Regions from separate parts of the Streptomyces sp. NPDC059582 genome, predicted to be linked through region 1. Evidence: riboswitches for the same ligand, from Rfam matches in the RefSeq annotation. Region 1 holds a riboswitch; the other holds the start of a gene.

Region 1 (10,657 bases):
CCCGCCCACCGACGATCCCGACTTCCTCCACCTCACCCCCGAGAACTCCCGCCGGCTGCGCGCGCTGCCCGCCTGGGTCTCGCTGATGGCGTACGGCCGGGCGGGGCACCGCGAGATCGTCGAGCGGAACGTGGAGCTCGCGCGGCGCCTCGGCGAGGGCGTCGACCGGACGCCGACGCTGCGACTGCTGGCGCCGGTCCGGCTGAACGTCGTCTGTCTCACCCTCGCCGACGACCCCACGCAGGAACGGGTCGACGCGCTGGCGGCGGCCGTCGCCGCCTCCGGGGAGACGTTCCTGACGCCCACGGTGTACGGCGGGGTGCCCGCGCTGCGCGCCGCGTTCAGCAACTGGCGCACCACCGAGGAGGACACGCGGCGGGTGCTGCGCGCCCTCGGCTCGGTGCGGCTGCCGGGGGCGGACGGCGGCTGAGGGGGTCCGCCGCCGTCAGACCTCCTCCCGGCGTCGGGTCGCCGCGTGGAATCCGGTGTTGACCGCGGTGAGGCCGCCGTCGACCGTCAGGGCGGTGCCGGTGATCCAGGCCGCGTCACGCGAGGCGAGGAAGGCGACGGCGGCGGCGATGTCGTCCGGTTCGCCGACCCGCCCCAGGGGGTACAGCTCGCCGATCGCCTCCAGTTCGGCCTCACGCCCCTCCCATGCCGTGGTGCGCACGGTGCCGGGCACGACGAGGTTGACACGCACCCCGCGCGCGGCCGCGTGCCCCGCGAGGGTACGGGTCAGCGAGCCGAGGCCCGCCTTGGCCGCGCTGTAGGCGTGGTTGCCGAAGTCCTGGAGCCCGTTGACCGAGCCGATACCGACGACCGCGCCGCGCCCGGTGGCGGCGAGGTGCGGAAGGGCGGCCCGGCAGCAGCGGTAGGCGCCGGTCAGGGTGAGGTCGAGGTCGCGGGCCCACACCTCGTCCGGTTCGTCCTCGAAGAGGGGCGCGTCCGGGGAGCAGCCGTAGGCGTTGTTGACCAGCACGTCTAGCGCGCCGAAGGTGCCGACGGCGTACGCGACCGCCGCCTCGACGGAGGCCCGGTCCGCCACGTCGCAACCGAACGCCTCGGCGCCGAGCCCCTGTCCGCGCAGCGCCGCCGCGGTCCGCTCGGCCGCGGGCAGGTCGACGTCGGTCACCAGCACCCGCGCCCCCTCCCGGGCGAACCGGCCCGCGGTGGCGGCGCCGATGCCGCGGGCCGCGGCGGTGACGAGGACGGCGTACCCCTGGAATCGTGGCTCCTGAATCGGTGTCATGGCCTATCGATACCCGGTGACGTCCGCGGGCCTGCCCGCGTCCTGCACCTCGACGAGGTAGCGCCAGGCGTCCGGGCGGCTGCCGTCGAGGTCGGTGAAGCCGTACTCCGCGGCGAGGGCGCCGCTGGAGAGGGAGCGGCCGTTCCAGCGCGCCACGTCGGGGTCGGCCGCGAGGGCGGCGACCGCGCGGCCGACGTAGCGCGGCGTCTCGGAGATCGCGAAGTGCGGTGAACGCTCGACGGCGTCCCGCCAGTTCTCCTCGCGCACGCCGTGGTGGTCGAGCATGAGCTCGGAGCGCAGCCAGCCGGGGGTGAGCGCGACGGCGGTGGCGCCGCGGGGCCCGAGTTCGTGGCCGAGGGCGAACGCCATCCGCAGGACGGACGCCTTGGCCAGGTCGTAGAAGAAGTTGACCCGGTAGGTGTCGCGGTTGTAGTCGGCGGTTCCGTCCGTCATCTCGACCACCAGTCCGCCGGGGTGGCGCAGCAGCAGGGGCAGGGCGTGGTGGCTGGTGATCGCGTGCGTCTCGACGGCGAGGCGCAGCAGTCTGAGCCCGTTGTCGAGGTCGTGGTCCCAGACCGTGGTGTCCCACTCGAAGAGGTTCTCGCCGCCCCAGATGTCGTTGACGAGGACGTCGAGGCGGCCCTGTTCGTCCGCGACGCGGTCCACGAGCGCGCGCACCCGTGCCGGGTCGAGGTGGTCGGTGGGTACGGCGATGCCGTGGCCGCCTGCCGCGGTGACCAGGTCGGCGGTGTCCTCGATGGTCTCCGGGCGGTCGTACTCCGAGCGCCGGGCGCGGGTGCTGCGTCCGGTCACGTAGACCGTGGCGCCCGCCGCGCCTAGTTCCACCGCGATCCCCCGCCCCGCTCCGCGCGTGGCCCCGGCGACCAGGGCGACCTTGCCTTCCAGCGGTGCGGACATGTCCGACCTCCCGTGCTCCTACGACCGACGTCGGGTTCGAGGGTGACGGGTAAGCCGGACATCTCCTGTCGCCTTTTCTCGACGATCACTCGGCCGGGCGCACCGTGCGGGTGCCCGCGGGCTCAGTGCCCTCGGGCGATCCACTCCTCCAGGTGCGGGGCCTCGTCGCCGATGGTCGTCGGGTCGCCGTGGCCGGTGAGGACCTTCGTCTCCGGCGGGAGGGGGAGAAGACGGTCCCGGATCGAGTCGATGATCGTCGGGAAGTGGGAGAAGGAACGGCCGGTCGCGCCGGGGCCGCCCTGGAAGAGGGTGTCGCCGGTGAACACCGTGGCCAGCCCGGGGTCGTACAGGCAGACCGCGCCGGGCGCGTGGCCGGGCGTGTGCAGCACCGTCAGATCGGCGCCCGCGGCCTCGATCACCAGACCGTCGGCCAGATGGGCGTCGGGCTCGCGGTCCGGGTGGGTGAGCTTCCACAGCGCCAGGTCGTCGGGGTGCAGCCAGATCGTGGCACCGGTGAGGTCCGCGAGGGCGGGCGCGGCGTCGATGTGGTCGTTGTGGGCGTGGGTGCAGATGATGGCCGTGAGGCGGCGGTCGCCGACGGCCTCGGCGATGGCCTCGGCATCATGGGCGGCGTCGATGACGACGACCTCTCGGTCGTCACCGACGATCCACACGTTGTTGTCGACGTCCCAGGTGCCGCCGTCGAGCGTGAACTGCCCGGAGGTGACGAGGCGTTCGATGCGGGCGGCCATCAGAGCACCACCACCGAACGCAGGACGTCGCCCTGGTGCATGCGCTCGAACGCCTTCTCCACCTCGTCGAGCTGGATGGTCTCGGTCACGAACCCCTCGAGGTTCAGGCGGCCCTGGAGATGGAGGTCGATCAGCATGGGGAAGTCGCGGGAGGGCAGGCAGTCGCCGTACCAGGACGACTTCAACGCGCCGCCCCGGCCGAACACGTCGAGCAGCGGCAGGTCCAGCTTCATCTCCGGGGTCGGTACGCCGACCAGGACCACCGTGCCGGCCAGGTCGCGGGCGTAGAACGCCTGCCGGTACGTCTCCGGGCGGCCCACCGCCTCGATGACGACGTCGGCACCGAAGCCGCCGGTCAGTTCGCGGATCGCCTCGACCGGGTCGGTGTCGCGGGAGTTGACGGTGTGCGTGGCGCCCATCGTGCGGGCGGTCTCCAGCTTGCGGTCGTCGATGTCGACGGCGATGATCTTCGCCGCGCCGGCCAGGTCGGCCCCCGCGACGGCCGCGTCGCCGACTCCGCCGCAGCCGATGACGGCGACGGTGTCGCCCCGGCCGACGTTACCCGTGTTGATCGCCGCGCCGAGGCCGGCCATCACGCCGCAGCCCAGCAGTCCGGCGACCGCCGGGGAGACGGCCGGGTCGACCTTGGTGCACTGGCCGGCCGCGACCAGGGTCTTCTCGGCGAACGCGCCGATACCCAGAGCCGGGGAGAGCTCCTGGCCGGTCGAGGCGAGGGTCATCTTCTGCTCGGCGTTGTGGGTGTCGAAGCAGTACCAGGGCCTGCCACGCAGACAGGCCCGGCAACGACCGCACACCGCACGCCAGTTGAGGATCACGAAGTCGCCGGGTGCGACGTCGGTGACCCCGTCGCCGACCGACTCCACCACGCCGGCCGCCTCATGACCCAGCAGGAAGGGGAAGTCGTCGTTGATACCGCCCTGCTTGTAGTGCAGGTCGGTATGGCAGACACCGCAGGCCTGGACACGTACGACGGCCTCTCCGGGGCCCGGGTCCGGCACGACGATCGTCTCGATCCGGACCGGCTCGTCCTTGCCCGGTGCGATCACGCCGCGTACTTCCTGCGCCATGGTGCTCAACCCTTTCGTCGACGGGGTTCCGTCCCGCTCCGACCCTACGCGTGACTGATCGGTAAGGGCACGGTCCGGTGCCCCCGTCGCGTCGTTCACCCCGGCCGCCGCGCCGAGGTGCCCCGCCCGCTCCCCGCCCCAGGCCGATCCCTCGGGCCGACGTGACCCCTACGCAACGACAGGAAGAGCTTCTCCAGGCGGGCTTTCACCTGCTCCCCATCGGTCCGTCCGACCGGTGAGGAGCACCTTGACATCCTCCCCTCCCTGAAGGAGGGGATTCCTGGCTCCTTCGCGGTAGCCCTGGGAGGCCGCCTGTCCCTTCACCGGGCGGCGACGGGCCATCATCCGCTGGTAGCGGGCCAAACGCTGTGCGGCGTTCTTGCCGTGCCGGGCGTGGGGGAGGTCGTGGGCATCGGATGTGGTGGTGCCGGTCTCCCTGACGCCCCAGTCCACGCCGAGGACACGGCCCGTGGCAGGGAGCGGCTGGGCCTGGACGGCGACGACGAACGACGCGTACCAGTGTCCGACGCTGTCGCGGTACACGCGTACCGAGGACGGCGCGGCGGGCAGTTCTCGGGACCACACCACGGTCAGGGCGATATCCCCTGCGAGGTACAGACGGCCGTCCTTCAAACGAAAGCCCCGCACGATGTAGTTCAGCGTGGGCTGCGCCTCGCGCTTCTTCTTGTGCCGGGGCATACCCGCGCACTGCCGCACGGGCAGTCGCTTCCCGATGTCCTTGACGGCCTTGGAGTGGGACTTGGCGAAGTCCCGGATGGCCTGCTGCTGCGGCACCGAGGCGCCCTCGCGCAGCCATGGCGTACGGGTGCGGGCCTCGGTCAGCATCTTGTCGAGTTGCGCCGGGCCGCACGTCAGCCTGTCCTCGGGGTGCGCCCGGTTGGCGGCTTGCACAGCGCGGGATTTGGCGACGCGCTCGTTCCAGATCCACCGGCAGCGGTCCCACTCGGCGAACAGGGCAGTGCGGGCGGTCGACGACACGCGCAGCCGGCAGGTATACCGGGCATGCCCGGTATCCTCCGCCGTTCTCCACGGTGTCGCCATGGCATCATTTTATCCTGGCAGATGAGACGCGGATCTCTCTCCGCCTGCCAACCAACCTGCCTACACACGCCGTGTTGAGGAGACGCACGCCGACCGGCGCTCCCTCAACTCCGAGACCGTCCACCTGCTCGAGGTCGCGCTCGGCCCGGCGGGTGGAGACGGCCAATCGCCCTGACGGCGATCACTCAACCCCACGCCCCGCTACCCGGGAGCTTCGAATCCTCCCCGGCCTGAAGGCCGAAGCAACCTCCTCGAACGGAGCACCGTGACCATCGCGCAGACGCAGCCTGGGCCGCCCCCGTGGCGGCTGCTGCTGGGATACGTACGGCCGCATCGCTGGGCCCTGTCGGCCGGCGCCCTGCTGTCCCTGGTCACCGGCGGCACGGGGCTGCTGCTGCCGCTGGTGGCGCGCGGCCTGATCGACGACCTGGCGCACGACCGGACGATCACCGGAGCGCTGCTGGCGATGTCGGGCCTGGTCGTCGCGAACGCGGCGCTGGGCGCGCTGGGTTCGTACGTCCTGCGGCGCACCGCGGAGTCTGTGGTGCTGGGCGCCCGGCGCTCCCTGTCGTCGTATCTGCTGCGGCTGCGGATACCGGCCGTCGACCGCAGCGAGCCGGGCGACCTGATGGCCCGCATCACGTCCGACACCACGCTGCTGCGCGAGGTCACCACCGACTCGCTGGTCGGCCTCGGCACCGGCGGGCTCACGCTCGTGGCGACGGTCGTGCTGATGGGGCTGGTGGAGCCGGTGCTGCTGGCGGTCACGCTGGCCGTCATCCTCGGCGCGGGCCTGGTCCTGGGCCTGATCGTGCCCCGTATCAACCGGGCCAGCCGGCAGGCCCAGGACGCGGTCGGCGTGATGGGGGCCTCGCTGGAGCGGGTGCTGGGCGCGCTGCGCACGGTGAAGGCGTCGGGCGCCGAGCATCGGGAGGAGCGGACGCTGCACGACGCGGCAGAGGAGTCCTGGCGGCAGAGCGTCCGCGCCGCCAAGTGGGCGGCCGCCGCGGGCAACACGGCCGGACTGGCGATGCAGATCGCGTTCATCACGGTGCTCGCGGTGGGCGGAGCCCGGGTCGCGACGGACGCCGTCGACATCGGCACGCTGGTCGCGTTCCTGCTGTACGTCTTCTACCTGATGTCGCCCATCCAGCAGGTCGTGGGCGCGATCACCCAGTACCAGACGGGCGCGGCGGCCCTCACCCGGATCCAGGAGGCGCTGCTGCTGCCCGCCGAACCGCCCGCCCGTCCCGTTCCGTTGCCGTCCGCCGACGCACCGCCCGCGTCCCTCGCCTTCGACGACGTCCGCTTCCGGTACGCCGACGACCTGCCGTACGTCCACCACGGGGTGACGTTCGCCGTTCCGGCCCGGGGCATGACGGCGTTCGTCGGCCCGTCCGGCGCGGGCAAGACCACCGTCTTCTCCCTCATCGAGCGGTTCTACGACCCCGAGTCCGGGGTGATCACCCTGGACGGCCGGGACCTCGCCGACTGGGAGCTGCCGCTGCTGCGGTCGGCGATCGGCTATGTGGAGCAGGACGCCCCGGTGCTGTCCGGCTCGCTGCGCGACAACCTGCTGCTCGGCGCTCCGGAGGCGGACGACGCCGCCCTCACACACGTCGTGAAGACGACCCGCCTGGACGGTCTGGTCGCCCGGCTGCCCAAGGGGCTGGACACGCTGGTCGGGCACCGCGGCACCAGACTGTCCGGCGGCGAGCGCCAGCGGGTGGCCATCGCGCGCGCCCTGCTGCGCCGGCCCCGGCTGCTGCTCCTCGACGAGGCGACCTCACAGCTGGACGCGGTGAACGAGGCCGCGCTGCGCGACACGGTCGCGGACGTCGCCAGGACGACGACCGTCCTCGTCGTCGCACACCGGCTGTCGACGGTGACGATGGCCGACCGGATCGTCGTCATGGACGCCGGCCGGGTCCGTGCCGTCGGTACCCACCGCGCGCTCGTGTCGGCCGACCCGCTCTACGCGGAGCTGGCGGCCACGCAGTTCCTGGCGACCGCCGGCGACTGACCGCGCACGCGTAGGGCCGCGCACACGTAGGACCGCGCACGCGTAGGGCCGCGCACGCGTAGGGCCGCGCACGCGTAGGGCCGCCCACCCGGGGCGGCCCTCGACCGGTACCGGCGTCGTCCACCGGTACCGGGGCTCACTCGACCGCGGGGAGCAGTCCCGTGACGGGGGCGGCCAGGTCGGTGAGCTGATGCAGCTGGTTGAGGTCGTTGAGCTTGCCCAGCCCGGACAGCTGCTCACGGACCGAGGGGACCTCGCGCCGGTACTCCGCGGGGATATCACTCGTGGCCAGCGAGTCCAGCACCGCGATCGGGCTCAGCTTGCCGTCGGCCGGAGCGGTCGCCTCGGCGGCGTTCGCGAGCGGGGCGGCGAAGCCGGTGACCCCGGCGGCGAGGCAGGCGGCGGCGACGATGCGTCGAGTGGAGATCATGCCCGGAGCAACGGCACGGGGCGCCACCGGACACGGCCCCGCCGCTCCGCTCACCCGTCAGGGGGACCGCCCCCGCAGCGCTTGCCGAGCCCGCGACGGCGGAGGACGCTCGGAGGTGAGGCCCTTCGCGGCCCGCACCTCCGTCGGGCCGCGGCCCTCGAAGGAGGTCACCATGGGCACCGCGGCAGGCTCCGCCTTCGACACCGACACCCTGCGCCAGGGCATCGAAGGCACCACAGCGGCGCCGCTTCTGGCGCTCTACGCGGACGACGCCGAGATACGCGTCATCGACCGCAACACCCAGCCGAGTCACCCCAAGGTCCTGCACGGCCGTGACGAGATCGGCGCGATGCTCGACGACGTCTACAGCCGCGACATGACCCACAAGCTGGAGCGCTGCGTGGTCCAGGGCGACAGCGCGGCCTTCAGCGAGTCCTGTCGGTATCCGGACGGGGGGCGGGTCCTCGCCGAGTCGATGATCACGTTGCGCGACGGCAGGATCAGCGAGCAGATCATGATCCAGGCATGGGACGAGTAGCGAAGCGAGCGGCGAGGGTCCAGGTCTCCTCCCGGCTGACCTGGACCTTCTCGGCGCGGGCGACACTGGGTACGGGCCACTCCCGGCGTCCGCGACCGGTGTCCGCGGCGGGTCTGCGCGCGTCCGCCGCCCTGCTGCGTTCGGTGCTGCGCGCGGCGCGCGGCCGGACGCTTCCGCCGCCGGACGCGCCGCGCGTCAGGCACGGCCGACACCGCTGAGCGACGCCGCCCCACCGGACCGGGCCGGGCGACCCGACCAGACCCGGCAGGCAGCCTGCGGGAGCACTCTTCGGGAGCGGGTCCTGGCCCCCGTACGGCCTCGGCTAGGCTGACGGCGGGTCGTGACTGGCGCTGAGGTGGAGCACCACCGGGGAGCGGCCCCGGAGAAGTCGAATGCCGTGCGCCTGGGCGATGAGGTCAACCTGCTCAGGAGTGGATCATGACTCAGGCCCGGCTCATGGACGGCACCGCGCCCGCCCGGCGCATCGTGGAGGAGACCGCGGCGCGGGCGGCCTCCCTCACCCGGCGCACCGGTTCGGCCCCCTGCCTGGCGACGGTGCTGGTCGGCGCCGACCCCGCGTCCGTCACCTACGTCCGGATGAAGCAGAACCGCTGTCGCAAGGCGGGCATCGACTCGCGCCATGTGGAGCTGCCCGCGAGCACGACCACCGAGGAACTCGTCGGCACCCTGCGGGAGCTGTCCGCCGACCCCGCCGTGCACGGCATCCTGCTCCAGCACCCGGTCGGCGACCACATCGACGAGCGCGCCGCGTTCGAGGCGATCGCACCGGAGAAGGACGTCGACGGCGTGACCTTCGCGTCGTTCGCCTCGATGAGCTTCGGCCTGCCGGGATTCGTGTCCTGCACGCCCGGCGGGATCATGCGCCTGCTCGACGAGTACGGCGTCGACCCCGAGGGCAAGCGCGCCGTCGTCGTGGGCCGCAGCGCCATCCTGGGCAAGCCGGCCGGCATGCTGCTGCTCGCCCGGAACGCGACGGTGACGTACGCCCACTCCCGCACCCGGGACCTCTCGTCGGTCGTCCGCGAGGCGGACATCGTGGTCGCCGCCGTGGGCCGGCCGCGGTTGGTCAAGGGCGCCGACCTCAAGCCCGGCGCCGTCGTCGTGGACGCGGGTTACAACGCCGGGAACGTCGGCGACGTCGACTTCGACTCGGCGCTGGAGCGGGCCTCGCTCATCACCCCGGTGCCGGGCGGCGTCGGCCCGATGACCATCGCCACGCTGCTGGAGCAGACCGTGGACGCGGCCGCCCGACAGCTCGGGGTGTGATCAGCGCATCCAGGCGCTGTACTCCATGACATCGCCGGCCCGCACGCCGTACTCGGGCTGGTCGGCGGTGAAGGTGGCCTCCAGTCCGAGGACGGCGCCGGTGCCTGGGTCCATGATCAGCATCCGGCGGGCGCCCGCGGCCTGGTACACGTACGCCTGGCCGCTCCGCCCGAGCCGGTCCGTGACCTGTCCGGCGGGCCGCAGCCCCTCCGTGTCCGCCAGGACCCGGACGAGCGCCGCGCTCTCCCGGGCGCCGAGGGTCCAGTGGTCGAGCAACCGGCCCACGGCGTCGAGGAGTTCGGGAGTCGTCAGCGACTCGGCGTACGCGGACTCCAGGAGGTAGCCGCGCAGGTGCCGCGCGTCGTGCGGCGGGCGGGCCTCCGGCGGGGCGTCGCTCCAGGTCGGCGGGAAGGCCCGCCTGCTGATCACCCGCCCGTCCTCGACCGGGCGCGGCTCGCCGCCCGCGTCGGAGAGGACGGGACGGCCCGGGTGACGTGGGTCGGTCGCCACCACGAGTTCGGTGTGGCGGTCGTCCGCCGTCCAGCGCACGATGCGTTCCTCGGGGAGGGTGACCGGCGGCGCGTCGTCCGACATGCCGAGGCTCCACGACTGCACGTGCGTGCCCTTGAGCAGGGCCGGTTCGCCGTCCGCGGCCGCCGCCGCGGCCAGCTCGGCCAGCCGGTCCAGCGGAACGGGTGTGGAGCCGGCCCGGACGGTCAGCGGGCGCGGCGCGGCGACCGCGGGAGCGGTGGCCGGGCCGCCGAGCAGCAGGGCCAGCGCGGTCGCGGCGACGACGGCGGTCGTGGCAAGGCCCCAGGCCCAGGGGGCACGGCGGGAGCGGCCGGGGTCGGTCGCGTGCAGCAGCCGGTTGAGCTGCCGTTCGGCGCCGTGATCCAGCGGTCCGTCCCCGAAGTGGGGACCGTCGGCCGGTACCGGGTCGGCATCACGCAGCAGGTCGAGTTCGTCAGCCATGGCCGTGTTCCTTCGAGGAGTGCGCGCCGGCGGCGGTCGCGGGGCGCATGCGGTCGATCTCGGCTCTCAGCCGGTGCCGGGCCCGGTGCAGCCGCATGGACGCGGCCCGGGTGCCGCAGCCGAGGGCGACGGCGACCTCCTCGACACCGAGCTCCTCCCAGGCCGTCAGGCGCAGCACCTCCTGGTCGGCGGGCGAGAGCCGGGCCAGCGCCTCGTGCACCCAGCCGCCGGGGGCCTCGGTGTCGGGCCCGGCCTCGATGTGCCGTCGGTGTGCCGTCTCGTCGTTGCCCAGCCGGTCGAGAAGCCGACGGCGGCGTCCGTGGCCGCGCACCGTGTTG
Region 2 (10,657 bases), on a different contig from region 1:
GCCGCGCCCCGGCCGTGGCCGCCGCGATCGTCTACGCGCTCCCGGCCGTCGTCCGCATCACCACCCAGGGCCTGCGCCAGGTCGACCCGGCCGCCATGGAGGCGGCCCGGTCACTCGGCGCGACCAGCGGTCAGCAACTGCGCCAGGTGCAGCTGCCGCTGGCCCGGCGGTCGCTGCTGCTCGCCGTCAACCAGGGCGTGGTCCTGGTCCTCGCCGTCGTCATCATCGGCGGCCTGGTCGGCGGTGGCGCGCTCGGCTACGACGCCGTCTTCGGCCTCGCCCAGGGCGACCTCGCGACCGGTCTGGTGGCAGGCGCCGCGATCGTCTGCCTCGGCCTGATGCTCGACCGGGTGACCCAGCCGACCGGACGACGCCCGAAGAAGGGAGCGTGACATGCGACTTCGTACGCGTACGACATCCGCGACCGCGATGGCCGGCGCGGCGGCACTCCTGCTGCTGACCGGCTGCGGCGCCGCCGACATGACGAAGCAGGCCTCGCCCTTCGCCAACGCCCAGGGTGCGAAGACGGTGACGCTGTCCGTGCAGTCCTGGGTGGGCGCGCAGGCCAACGTGGCCGTGGCCCAGTACATCCTCGAACACAAGCTCGGCTACCGCGTCGACACCGTCCAGGTCGACGAGGTCCCCGCCTGGGACGCTCTCAGCCAGGGCCGGGTCGACGCGATCCTGGAGGACTGGGGCCACCCCGACCAGGAGAAGCGTTACGTCGACGACAAGAGGACGATCGCCTCCGGCGGCGAGCTCGGGGTCACCGGACACATCGGCTGGTACGTCCCGAAGTACTTCGCCGATCAGCACCCCGACGTCACGGACTGGAAGAACCTCGACAAGTACGCCTCGCAGCTGCGTACCGCCGAGAGCGGCGGCAAGGGCCAGCTGATGGACGGCTCGCCCTCCTATGTCACCAACGACAAGGCGCTGGTGGCGAACCTGAAGCTGAACTACCAGGTGGTGTTCGCCGGTTCGGAGGCCGCGCAGATCACCCAGATACGGCAGTTCGCGAAGGAGAAGAAGCCCTTCCTCACCTACTGGTACGCGCCGCAGTGGCTGTTCGAGAAGGTCCCGATGACCGAGGTGAGACTGCCGGCGTACAAGGAGGGCTGCGACGCGGACCCGGCGAAGGTGGCCTGCGCCTATCCACACACCCCGTTGCGGAAGTACCTCAACGCCGACTTCTCGAAGAGCGGCGGCGAGGCGGCCGCCTTCCTGAAGAAGTTCAGGTGGACGACCGAGGACCAGAACGACGTGTCGCTGATGATCGCCGACCAGAAGCTGAGCCCCGAGGAGGCGGCGAAGAAGTGGGTGGACAGCCACGGGTCCACCTGGAAGACGTGGCTGCGCTGACCCGCGAGGCCACGGGGAAGACGTGGCCGCCCTGGCCTCGAGGCCACGGGGAAGACGGGCCGCCCTGACCTCCGTGGCCACGGGCAAGACGGGCTGCCCCGACCACGGAGTCGGGCAGCCGTGTGCGGGCCGGGTCTGCCTGTGGCGCCGCTGCCGCCGGGCGGGCCGTCCGTCAGGCGTGCTGACCCGGCTGGTAGTGCCCCGGCGCCATCCGGGTGCTCACGCCGAACCGGTTCCACGCGTTGATCACCGTGATGGCGGCGATCAGCTGGGCCAGCTCGGCCTCCTCGAACTGTCCGGCGGCCCGCTCGTACACCTCGTCCGGCACGAACCCGTCGGTCAGGACCGTGACCGCCTCGGTCAGCTCGATCGCCGCGAGTTCCTTCGCGGTGTAGAAGTGCCGGGACTCCTCCCACGCGCCGAGCTGGATGATGCGCTCCACGCTCTCGCCGGCCGCGAGCGCGTCCTTGGTGTGCATGTCGAGGCAGAACGCGCAGTGGTTGAGCTGCGAGGCGCGGATCTTCACCAGTTCGAGCAGCCGCGGGTCGAGCCCGGCCCGCGCGGCCGCGTCCAGCCGGACCATCGCCTTGTAGACCTCGGGGGCGTGCTTGGCCCAGGCCATGCGGGGGGCGCGCTCGGGGGCGTACTCGCTGTTGTCGTCGTTCGTACTCATGACATCGAGCCTAGGCAAGAGGCAGCCCAGGAGTATGGTCCATTTCCATGGCGAAACCGTGGGCCACTTTCGGCGTCGACCTTCATCTGGCACCGGCCGGACCGGGCCTGCGCCGCGGGCTGACCGACGCCCTGCGCGAGGCGGTCCGCGGCGGACGCCTGGCCCCCGGCACCCGGCTGCCGTCCTCCCGCTCGCTCGCCGCCGACCTGGGCATCGCCCGCAACACGGTCGCCGAGGCCTACGCCGACCTGGTCGCCGAAGGCTGGCTGACCGCCCGCCAGGGCTCCGGCACGCGCGTCGCCGAACGCGCCCCGTCCCGGCCGCCCGACCATCCGGCACGCCACCCGCGCCGACCCGGCCTCCCCACCTACAGCCTCGCCCCGGGCACCCCCGACCTGGCGTCCTTCCCCCGCGCCGACTGGCTCAAGGCCGCCCGCCGCGCCCTCGCCGCCGCCCCGAACGACGCCTTCGGCTACGGCGACCCGCGCGGCCGCGTCGAACTGCGTACCGCGCTCGCCGCCTATCTCTCCCGGACCCGGGGTGTACGCGCCGACCCCGACCGCATCCTCGTCTGCTCCGGCTTCGCGCAGGGGCTGCGGCTGCTCGGCGAGGAACTCCACGACCGCGGGCTGCGCACCCTGGCCGTCGAGCCGTACGGCCTCGACCCGCACCGCGACCTCGTCGAGCGCACCGGCCTGCGCACGGTCCCGCTCTCCGGCGACGACCGCGGCGCCCGCACCGAGGACCTGTGCGACACACAGGCGGTGCTGCTGACCCCGGCACACCAGTTCCCGATGGGCGTGGCCCTGCACCCCGAACGCCGGGCCGCCGCGGTCGACTGGGCCCGCCGCGTCGACGGCCTGATCCTGGAGGACGACTACGACGGCGAGTTCCGCTACGACCGCCAGTCCGTCGGCGCCCTCCAGGACCTCGACCCCGAACACGTGGTCTACCTGGGCACCGCCAGCAAGGCCCTCGCCCCCGGCCTGCGCCTGGGCTGGGTGGTGCTGCCCCCGTCCCTGGACCCCGAGGCACTGGCGGCCCGCGGCGCGTCCACCAGCGCCCTCGACCAGCTGACCCTGGCCGAGTTCATCACCTCCGGCGGCTACGACCGCCATGTGCGCGCCGCCCGCCAGCGCTACCGGCGCCGCCGTGACGCCCTCGTCGCGGCCCTCGCCGACCACGCACCGGACATCCGCGTCACCGGCATCGCCGCCGGCCTGCACGCCGTCGTCCGGCTCCCGCCCGGCACCGAGCAGTCGGTGGTCCGGGCGGCCGCCTGGCAGGGGCTGGCCCTCCACGGCCTGTCCCGGTACCGCCACGCACGCGCCACCGCCGAGGCCCTGGACGCGCTGGTCGTCGGCTACGGCACCCCCTCGGACCACGCGTGGACAGGCACCCTGGAGGCGCTCCTGCGGGTGCTGCCGTAGGCACCGAAGCGATCTGCCGACCCGTCAGACCTCGTGGAACTGTTCCGCTGCACGGGCGAGTTCGGAGTGAGAGTTCGAAGTCCGAGTTCGAAGTCCGAGTTCGAAGTCCGAGTTCGAAGTCCGAGTTCGAAGTCGGAGGTCGGAGTCGGAGTTCGAAGCCGCCGGGGCTAGGGGAGGTCCCCGGGGTGCGAGGGCACCGCACGCGTGTCCACCGCCGTCTCCTGGGGCACCTCTCCGAACCGTGCCAGTGCCAGCGCGCCCGCCACCGCCACCGCGAAGCCGAGGACGGCCACCCAGGCGAGCCCCTCGCGCGTACGGTCCCCGAGCCACACCACCCCCACCGCCGCGGGACCGATGGTCTCCCCGATCACCATCCCGGCGGTGGCCGTCGTCACCGAGCCGCGCTGCAACGCCGATGTCAGCAGCAGGAACGCGGCCCCGCCGCCGAGCAACAGCGCATACGTCGCCGGGTTGCCCGCCAGGGTGCCGGGGGAGAGGTCGTCGATGAGCCGGACCGCCACCTCGACGACCCCGAACCCGAAGCCCGCGCCCAGCCCCAGCAGCAGCGCCCGCCCGCGCTCCGGCAGCCGCCCCGCCATCAGCCCCAGCAGCAGCACGGCCCCCGCAGCCGCGAGCATCGCCCACTTCAACGCGGTCGACCCCGCCCGCTCACCCTCCGGCCCGGACGCCAGCCCCAGCATCGCCAGCCCCGCGCACACCACCCCCACCGCGCCCCACTCGACCCTGCTCAGCCGCACCCGCAGCAGCCGCGCCGCCACCACCGCCGTCACGGCGAGACTGGCGGCCAGCGCCGCACCGACGGCGTAGATCGGGATCGACCGCAGTGCCGCGACCTGCAACAGGAACCCGAGCCCGTCCAGCGCGAGCCCGGCCAGATACCGCCACTGCCGCAGCGCCCGCAGCAGCAGCGCCGCCTCCCCGCCCCCGGCTGCCGCGGCCGTCCGCGCGGCCATCGCCTGCAACACCGTGGCCGTACCGAAGCAGACCGCCGCACCGAGCGCACACAGCATCCCAAAGAGCACGAAGTGACTGTAGGGGAGCGGACGCGGCAGGGGGTCCCGCAAAGGCTCTGCCACCGGGTATCTAGGCTGACCGCCAGCACAGCCCGCCGACCGGCGGGCCCGACAACGGGGAGACACCACATGGCGCAGACACGCAGACGGCTGCGGTCGAGCACGGTCGTGCTCGGCGGGATGGGCGTCATCGCGGCGGCCCTGACCTCCTGCGGATCCGAGCCCGACCGCCGGTGCGTGGACCGCGACAGCTACGACGCCCTCGACGGCTACCGGATCGTCGCCGACCAGAACTGCAGGTCGAGCGCCTCCGGCTCCTCTTCCACCGCCAAGAACCGCAAGCCGACCGGCACCGGGACGAGCAAGAAGGCCGACGCCGCCTGGTACTACGACGCCGACGTCACCGGCAAGTACGCCGACTACGGCACCTTCAGCCACAGCGAGGCCGTCGACCGCGGTGGCTTCGGCTGCTCGGGCTCCGGCAGCGGCGGCTGAGCGCCCGCACGAGAGCCGACGAACGCACACCATGGAACGCCGCACCATCGACCCCCGCCCCGGCTGGCAGCAGACCGTCGAGGAGCAGGGGCTCGTGTACCCGCTGACCCGCCTTCCGGACGACACCCTGCGCCCCTACTGGGACGAGAGCGCGTACTACGCCTTCACCCTGGCCGAGGTCGAGGAGCTGGAAGAGGTCGTCGAGGAACTCCACCGCATGTGCCTGGCGGCGGCGGACCACATCGTCACCGCCGGCCGCTACGCCGACCTCGGCATCACCGACCCGCGCGTGGCGGCCACGGTCGCCGAGGCCTGGCACCGCCGCGCCGAACTCCCCTCCGTCTACGGCCGCTTCGACCTCCGCTACGACGGCACCGGCCCGGCCAAGCTGCTGGAGTACAACGCCGACACACCCACCTCCCTGGTCGAGGCCGCCTCACCCCAGTGGTTCTGGATGGAGGACCGCTTCCCGGGCGCCGACCAGTGGAACTCCCTCCACGAGCGCCTCGTCGACGCCTGGAGGAAGCAGGCCCCCCTCCTCCCGCCGGGCAACCCCCTGTTCTTCGCGCACTCCACCGCCGACGAACTCGGCGAGGACCTGATGACGGTCGCCTATCTGAAGGAGACCGCCGAACAGGCGGGCCTGGACACCGCCTGGATCCCGATGGAGGAGATCGGCTGGGACCCGCTCTCCGGCCGCTTCGTCGACAACCGGCTCCGCTTCATCCGCAGTTGCTTCAAGCTCTACCCGTGGGAGTGGCTCACCACCGACCGCTTCGCCGATCACGTCCTCGACACCCTGGACAACGGCGGCGGCACCGGCACCACCCTGTGGATCGAGCCCGTCTGGAAGATGCTCCTCAGCAACAAGGCCCTGCTGGCGATCCTCTGGGAGCTCTTCCCGGGCCACCCCAACCTCCTCGCCGCGCACCTCGACGGCCCTCGCGACCTGGCGGCCACCACCGGCTACGTGGCCAAGCCGCTCCTCGGCCGCGAAGGCGCCGGAGTGACGGTCCACCAGCCGGGCACCGCCCCGGTCCCGCGGGACGAACCCTGCTGCTACCAGGAACTGGCCCCCCTTCCCGCCTTCGACGGCAACCACGTGGTCCTCGGCGCCTGGGTCGTCGGTGACGAGTCCGCCGGCCTCGGCATCCGTGAGTCCTCCGGCCTGATCACGGACGAGTACGCCCGCTTCCTGCCCCACGTGATCATCTAGTGCCGTGGCGGGCAACGGTCACCGTCGCGACGCCCGGCACGCCCTCTCGCCGCACCGGCCGAAAGCCCACGTACGCCCAGTACGAGGACTTCCGGCCGGCACGCCGGGAGCACGCACCGGACGCCGCTCCTGCACGGGCGAACGTTGCCTGCCACGGCACTCGCCACCCGCCCGAGCGCGCACCTGCCCGTCGGCCCGCCGCCCGCCCGCCAGTCCGCCCGGTCGAGCGCACCTGCCCGCCAGTCCGCCCAGGTCGAGCGCACCTGCCCTTGGTCCGCCCGGTCCAGCGGCGCCCCGTCCGCCCGTCCGGCCGAGCGCGCGCCGCTCCGGTCAGGCGCCGCTCAGTACCGCCCGCAGCTGGTCCAGCCCCCAGTCCAGCTCCTCCTTCCCGATCACCAACGGCGGCGCGATCCGGACGGTCGCGCCGTGGGTGTCCTTCACCAGCACCCCCCGGTCCATCAGCCGCTCGGAGACCTCCCGGCCCGTCCCGCACGCCGGAGCGATGTCGACGCCCGCCCACAGCCCGCGCCCGCGCACCGCCGTCACCCGCCCGGTCCCGGTCAGCGCCGCCAGCTCCCGGTGCAGATGCCCGCCCAGCTCGGCGGCCCGCGCCTGGTACTCGCCCGACCGCAGCATCGCGATCACCTCCAGCGCCACCGCACAGGCCAGCGGATTCCCGCCGAACGTCGACCCGTGCTCCCCGGGCCGGAACACCCCCAGCACCGCGGCGCTCGACACCACCGCCGACACCGGCACGATCCCGCCGCCCAGCGCCTTCCCCAGCACATACACGTCGGGCACCACGCCCTCGTGCTCACAGGCGAAGGTCCGCCCCGTCCTGCCCAGCCCCGACTGGATCTCGTCGGCGACGAACAGCACGTTCCGCTCCCGGGTCAGCTCCCGCACCGCGGGCAGATAACCGGCCGGCGGCACCAGCACACCCGCCTCGCCCTGGATCGGCTCCAGCAGCACTGCCACCGTGCTCTCCGTCAGCGCCGCCCGCATCGCCGTGAGATCCCCGTACGGCACGATCTCGAAGCCCGGCGTGTACGGCCCGAAGTCCGCCCGCGCCTCCGGATCGGTGGAGAAGCTGATGACCGTCGTCGTCCGGCCGTGGAAGTTGTTGCCCGCGACCACGATCTTCGCCCTCCCGGCCGGCACACCCTTGACCCGGTACCCCCACTTCCGGACCGTCTTCACAGCCGTCTCGACCGCCTCCACCCCCGTGTTCACCGGCAGCACCATCTCCATCCCGCACAGCTCGGCGAGCTCCGCGCAGAACGCCGCGAAACGGTCGTGGTAGAACGCCCGGGACGTCAGCGTCACCCGCTCCAGCTGCGCCTTCGCCGCCGCGATCAGCCGCCGGTTGCCGTGCCCGAAGTTGAGCGCCGAGTAACCGGCCAGCAGATCCAGATAGCGGCGCCCCTCGACGTCCGTCATCCACGCGCCGTCGGCGGTGGCGACGACCACCGGCAGCGGGTGGTAGTTGTGCGCGCTGTGCGCCTCGGCCGCTCGGATCATGGACTCGGTGGTGGTCACGGGATCGGTCACGGTGATCTCCAGAGGATGAGGCTGACCTCCTTCCTATCGTCGCTCGTATGGTGGACGAGGGACCTGCCCCGGCGACGCGCCCGGTAGGCTTTCGGGCAGGCCGTGACTGGCGCGCTGGGATGGGACGGACCATCGGGGAGCGGCCTGTGAGTGATCAGTGCCGTGCGCCTGGGCCGAGCCGTGAACCGTGACCGTCAGTAGCCACGCCGCCCGGAGGCCGAGATGACAGAGCAGCAGCCCCTCTCCACCGAGTCCATCGCCTTCCGCGCCGCCCTCGACGTCATCCGCGCCGTCGAGCCGCGCGTCGCCGACGCCATCGGCCAGGAGGTCGCCGATCAGCGCGAGATGCTCAAGCTGATCGCCTCCGAGAACTACGCCTCCCCGGCCACCCTCCTGGCCATGGGCAACTGGTTCAGCGACAAGTACGCCGAAGGCACCGTCGGCCGCCGCTTCTACGCCGGCTGCCGCAACGTCGACACCGTCGAGGCCCTCGCCGCCGAACACGCCCGCGAGCTGTTCGGCGCCCGCCACGCCTACGTCCAGCCGCACTCCGGCATCGACGCCAACCTCGTCGCCTTCTGGGCCGTGCTCGCCCAGCGCGTCGAGACCCCCGCCCTGGAGAAGGCGGGCGTGCGCCAGGTCAACGACCTCTCCGAGGCCGACTGGGCCGAGCTGCGCCGCGCCTTCGGCAACCAGCGCATGCTGGGCATGTCCCTGGACGCGGGCGGCCACCTCACCCACGGTTTCCGCCCGAACATCTCAGGAAAGATGTTCGACCAGCGCTCCTACGGCACCGACCCCGCCACCGGCCTCATCGACTACGAGGCACTGCGCGCCTCCGCCCGCGAGTTCAAGCCGCTCATCATCGTCGCCGGCTACTCCGCCTACCCCCGTCTCGTGAACTTCCGCATCATGCGCGAGATCGCCGACGAGGTCGGCGCCACGCTCATGGTCGACATGGCCCACTTCGCGGGCCTGGTCGCCGGCAAGGTCCTCACCGGCGACTTCGACCCGGTCCCGCACGCCCAGATCGTCACCACGACCACCCACAAGTCGCTGCGCGGCCCGCGCGGCGGCATGGTCCTGTGCGACGACTCCCTCAAGGACCAGGTCGACCGTGGCTGCCCGATGGTCCTCGGCGGCCCGCTCCCGCACGTCATGGCCGCCAAGGCCGTCGCCCTGGCCGAGGCACGTCAGCCCTCCTTCCAGGACTACGCCCAGCGCATCGTCGACAACTCCCGCGCGCTGGCGGACGGCCTGATGCGGCGGGGCGCCACCCTCGTGACCGGCGGCACGGACAACCACCTCAACCTGATCGACGTCACCTCCTCCTACGGCCTCACCGGCCGCCAGGCCGAGGCCGCCCTGCTGGAATCCGGGATCGTCACCAACCGCAACGCCATCCCGTCCGACTCCAACGGCGCCTGGTACACCTCCGGCATCCGCATCGGCACCCCCGCCCTGACCACCCGCGGCCTGGGCACCGCCGAGATGGACGAGGTCGCCGGCCTCATCGACCGCGTCCTGACCACCGCCGAGGCCGGCACCACCTCCAAGGGCGCCCCCTCCAAGGCCCAGCACATCCTCGACCCGAAGATCGCGGACGAGATCTCGCACCGTGCCTCGGACCTCGTCTCGACCTTCCCGCTGTACCCGGAGATCGACCTCGGCGTCTGACACCGCTGGTCCCGGTCAGACGGGGCCGACACGGGTCAGTACAGGTCACTGCGGGTCGGTACAGATCACTGCGGGCCAGGGAAAAGGCCCTAGAGGTCGATCAGCTCCTGGTGCGGCTCCTCCCGCGGCGGTCCGGCAGCGCGCCGGGCCGCCGCGCGGCGTATCAGCAGCGTCCCGCCGGAGCCCAGGGCGATGCCCGCGGCCAGTCCGGGCAGCGTCCACCACCAGTGAGCCCACCCGTCGTCGCCCGCGCCCGGCACGGAGGCCTGCACGGTGACCGTCCCCGTGTCGGCTTCCGGCGTGGCCGTGGCGTCCTGCGACTGCCACGGTGCCGGGGGGATGCCGGAGTAGCCCGCGCCCGAGGCCTTGCCCGCCACGCCCATCTTCTCGAGCAGGGCGCGCAGTTCGACGGGGTGGTCGGCGCGGTGCCAGTAACCGTTCAGGTTCTCGGGCACGTTGGCCGCGGTGTGGATCCAGACCGCCCGCGGCCCGGACTCGACGGGGAAGACCCGGTCCAGCCGCCAGGGCGATATGTCGTGCGCCAGCCACGTGACGTTGATCTGCGAGGCGAGGCTCAGATCGGCCTCCGGCGGCTTGTCACGCGTGCCCGTGCCCGAGGGGCCGAGCAGCTGTGCCAGCTTGTCGTACTCCTTGTCCGAGTAGTACCGCGCGGTGGCCTTCCCGCTTCCGGGTGAGGTCACCAGCACACTGGTCGGGCCGCCCGCCGAAGCGGACGACGCGCCCCACAGCATCAGTGTGAGCGTCATCGCCAACGCCCCGGTCAGCGCTCCGAGTTCACGAACCGCGCGTTTCCGTCCGCCCATCATGTCCCCCAACCGTCCGTCCCTGGCGGTCCGTCCGTGGGCCGCCTGTCACTTCTGGTACACCGCCCGACCCGCCGGGGTTCCCACCTCGCCCGCACTGTTCCGAACTGCTGCGAGGATTTCCGTGGCCCGTGGGCGCGTCCCTACCCGACGCCGTCCGCGCCCTCTCCCGAGACGCCACCCGTGAGCGACAGGGCGATCTCCACCGCCCGTTCCTTCGACGCCACCCCCTCCAGCCGCAGCGTCACGTCATCGGATCCCGTGCCGGTGCCGGTGTCCGTGGCATGGGTCCACAGCAGCGTCGGCCCCGCCGTCCGCTGCTCGCGGGTGAAGCGGGTGCCGTCCGCGTCCACCAGCCAGAAACTCAGCAGGTGCGGCCGCGGGAACCACAGCGC

Evidence for each region. A riboswitch is a leader RNA that binds a small molecule or an ion and turns the genes downstream of it on or off. The one in region 1 is predicted to bind ZMP and ZTP.
Region 2: another riboswitch for ZMP and ZTP. It lies ahead of ACFV0T_RS10415 (glycine hydroxymethyltransferase); the one in region 1 lies ahead of ACFV0T_RS21645 (bifunctional 5,10-methylenetetrahydrofolate dehydrogenase/5,10-methenyltetrahydrofolate cyclohydrolase).

The regions. Positions count from the first base shown of each region.
Region 1 is NZ_JBHWCC010000025.1:438-11,094, reverse strand. It holds gene ACFV0T_RS21695 (pyridoxal phosphate-dependent decarboxylase family protein) at 1-430, shown strand, start outside; gene ACFV0T_RS21690 (SDR family NAD(P)-dependent oxidoreductase) at 446-1,249, opposite strand; gene ACFV0T_RS21685 (SDR family oxidoreductase) at 1,253-2,167, opposite strand; gene ACFV0T_RS21680 (MBL fold metallo-hydrolase) at 2,290-2,919, opposite strand; gene ACFV0T_RS21675 (S-(hydroxymethyl)mycothiol dehydrogenase) at 2,919-4,007, opposite strand; partial or broken gene ACFV0T_RS21670 (RNA-guided endonuclease InsQ/TnpB family protein) at 4,296-5,069, opposite strand; gene ACFV0T_RS21665 (ABC transporter ATP-binding protein) at 5,335-7,092, shown strand; gene ACFV0T_RS21660 (hypothetical protein) at 7,229-7,522, opposite strand; gene ACFV0T_RS21655 (nuclear transport factor 2 family protein) at 7,695-8,060, shown strand; gene ACFV0T_RS21650 (hypothetical protein) at 8,048-8,278, shown strand; ZMP/ZTP riboswitch at 8,391-8,476, shown strand; gene ACFV0T_RS21645 (bifunctional 5,10-methylenetetrahydrofolate dehydrogenase/5,10-methenyltetrahydrofolate cyclohydrolase) at 8,499-9,347, shown strand; gene ACFV0T_RS21640 (CU044_5270 family protein) at 9,348-10,319, opposite strand; gene ACFV0T_RS21635 (RNA polymerase sigma factor) at 10,312-10,657, opposite strand, start outside.
Region 2 is NZ_JBHWCC010000008.1:156,133-166,789, forward strand. It holds gene ACFV0T_RS10375 (ABC transporter permease) at 1-392, shown strand, start outside; gene ACFV0T_RS10380 (ABC transporter substrate-binding protein) at 394-1,362, shown strand; gene ACFV0T_RS10385 (carboxymuconolactone decarboxylase family protein) at 1,535-2,035, opposite strand; gene ACFV0T_RS10390 (PLP-dependent aminotransferase family protein) at 2,083-3,465, shown strand; gene ACFV0T_RS10395 (DMT family transporter) at 3,633-4,496, opposite strand; gene ACFV0T_RS10400 (hypothetical protein) at 4,629-4,994, shown strand; gene ACFV0T_RS10405 (glutathionylspermidine synthase family protein) at 5,026-6,210, shown strand; gene rocD (ornithine--oxo-acid transaminase) at 6,541-7,731, opposite strand; ZMP/ZTP riboswitch at 7,854-7,942, shown strand; gene ACFV0T_RS10415 (glycine hydroxymethyltransferase) at 7,984-9,438, shown strand; gene ACFV0T_RS10420 (hypothetical protein) at 9,528-10,205, opposite strand; gene ACFV0T_RS10425 (hypothetical protein) at 10,406-10,657, opposite strand, start outside.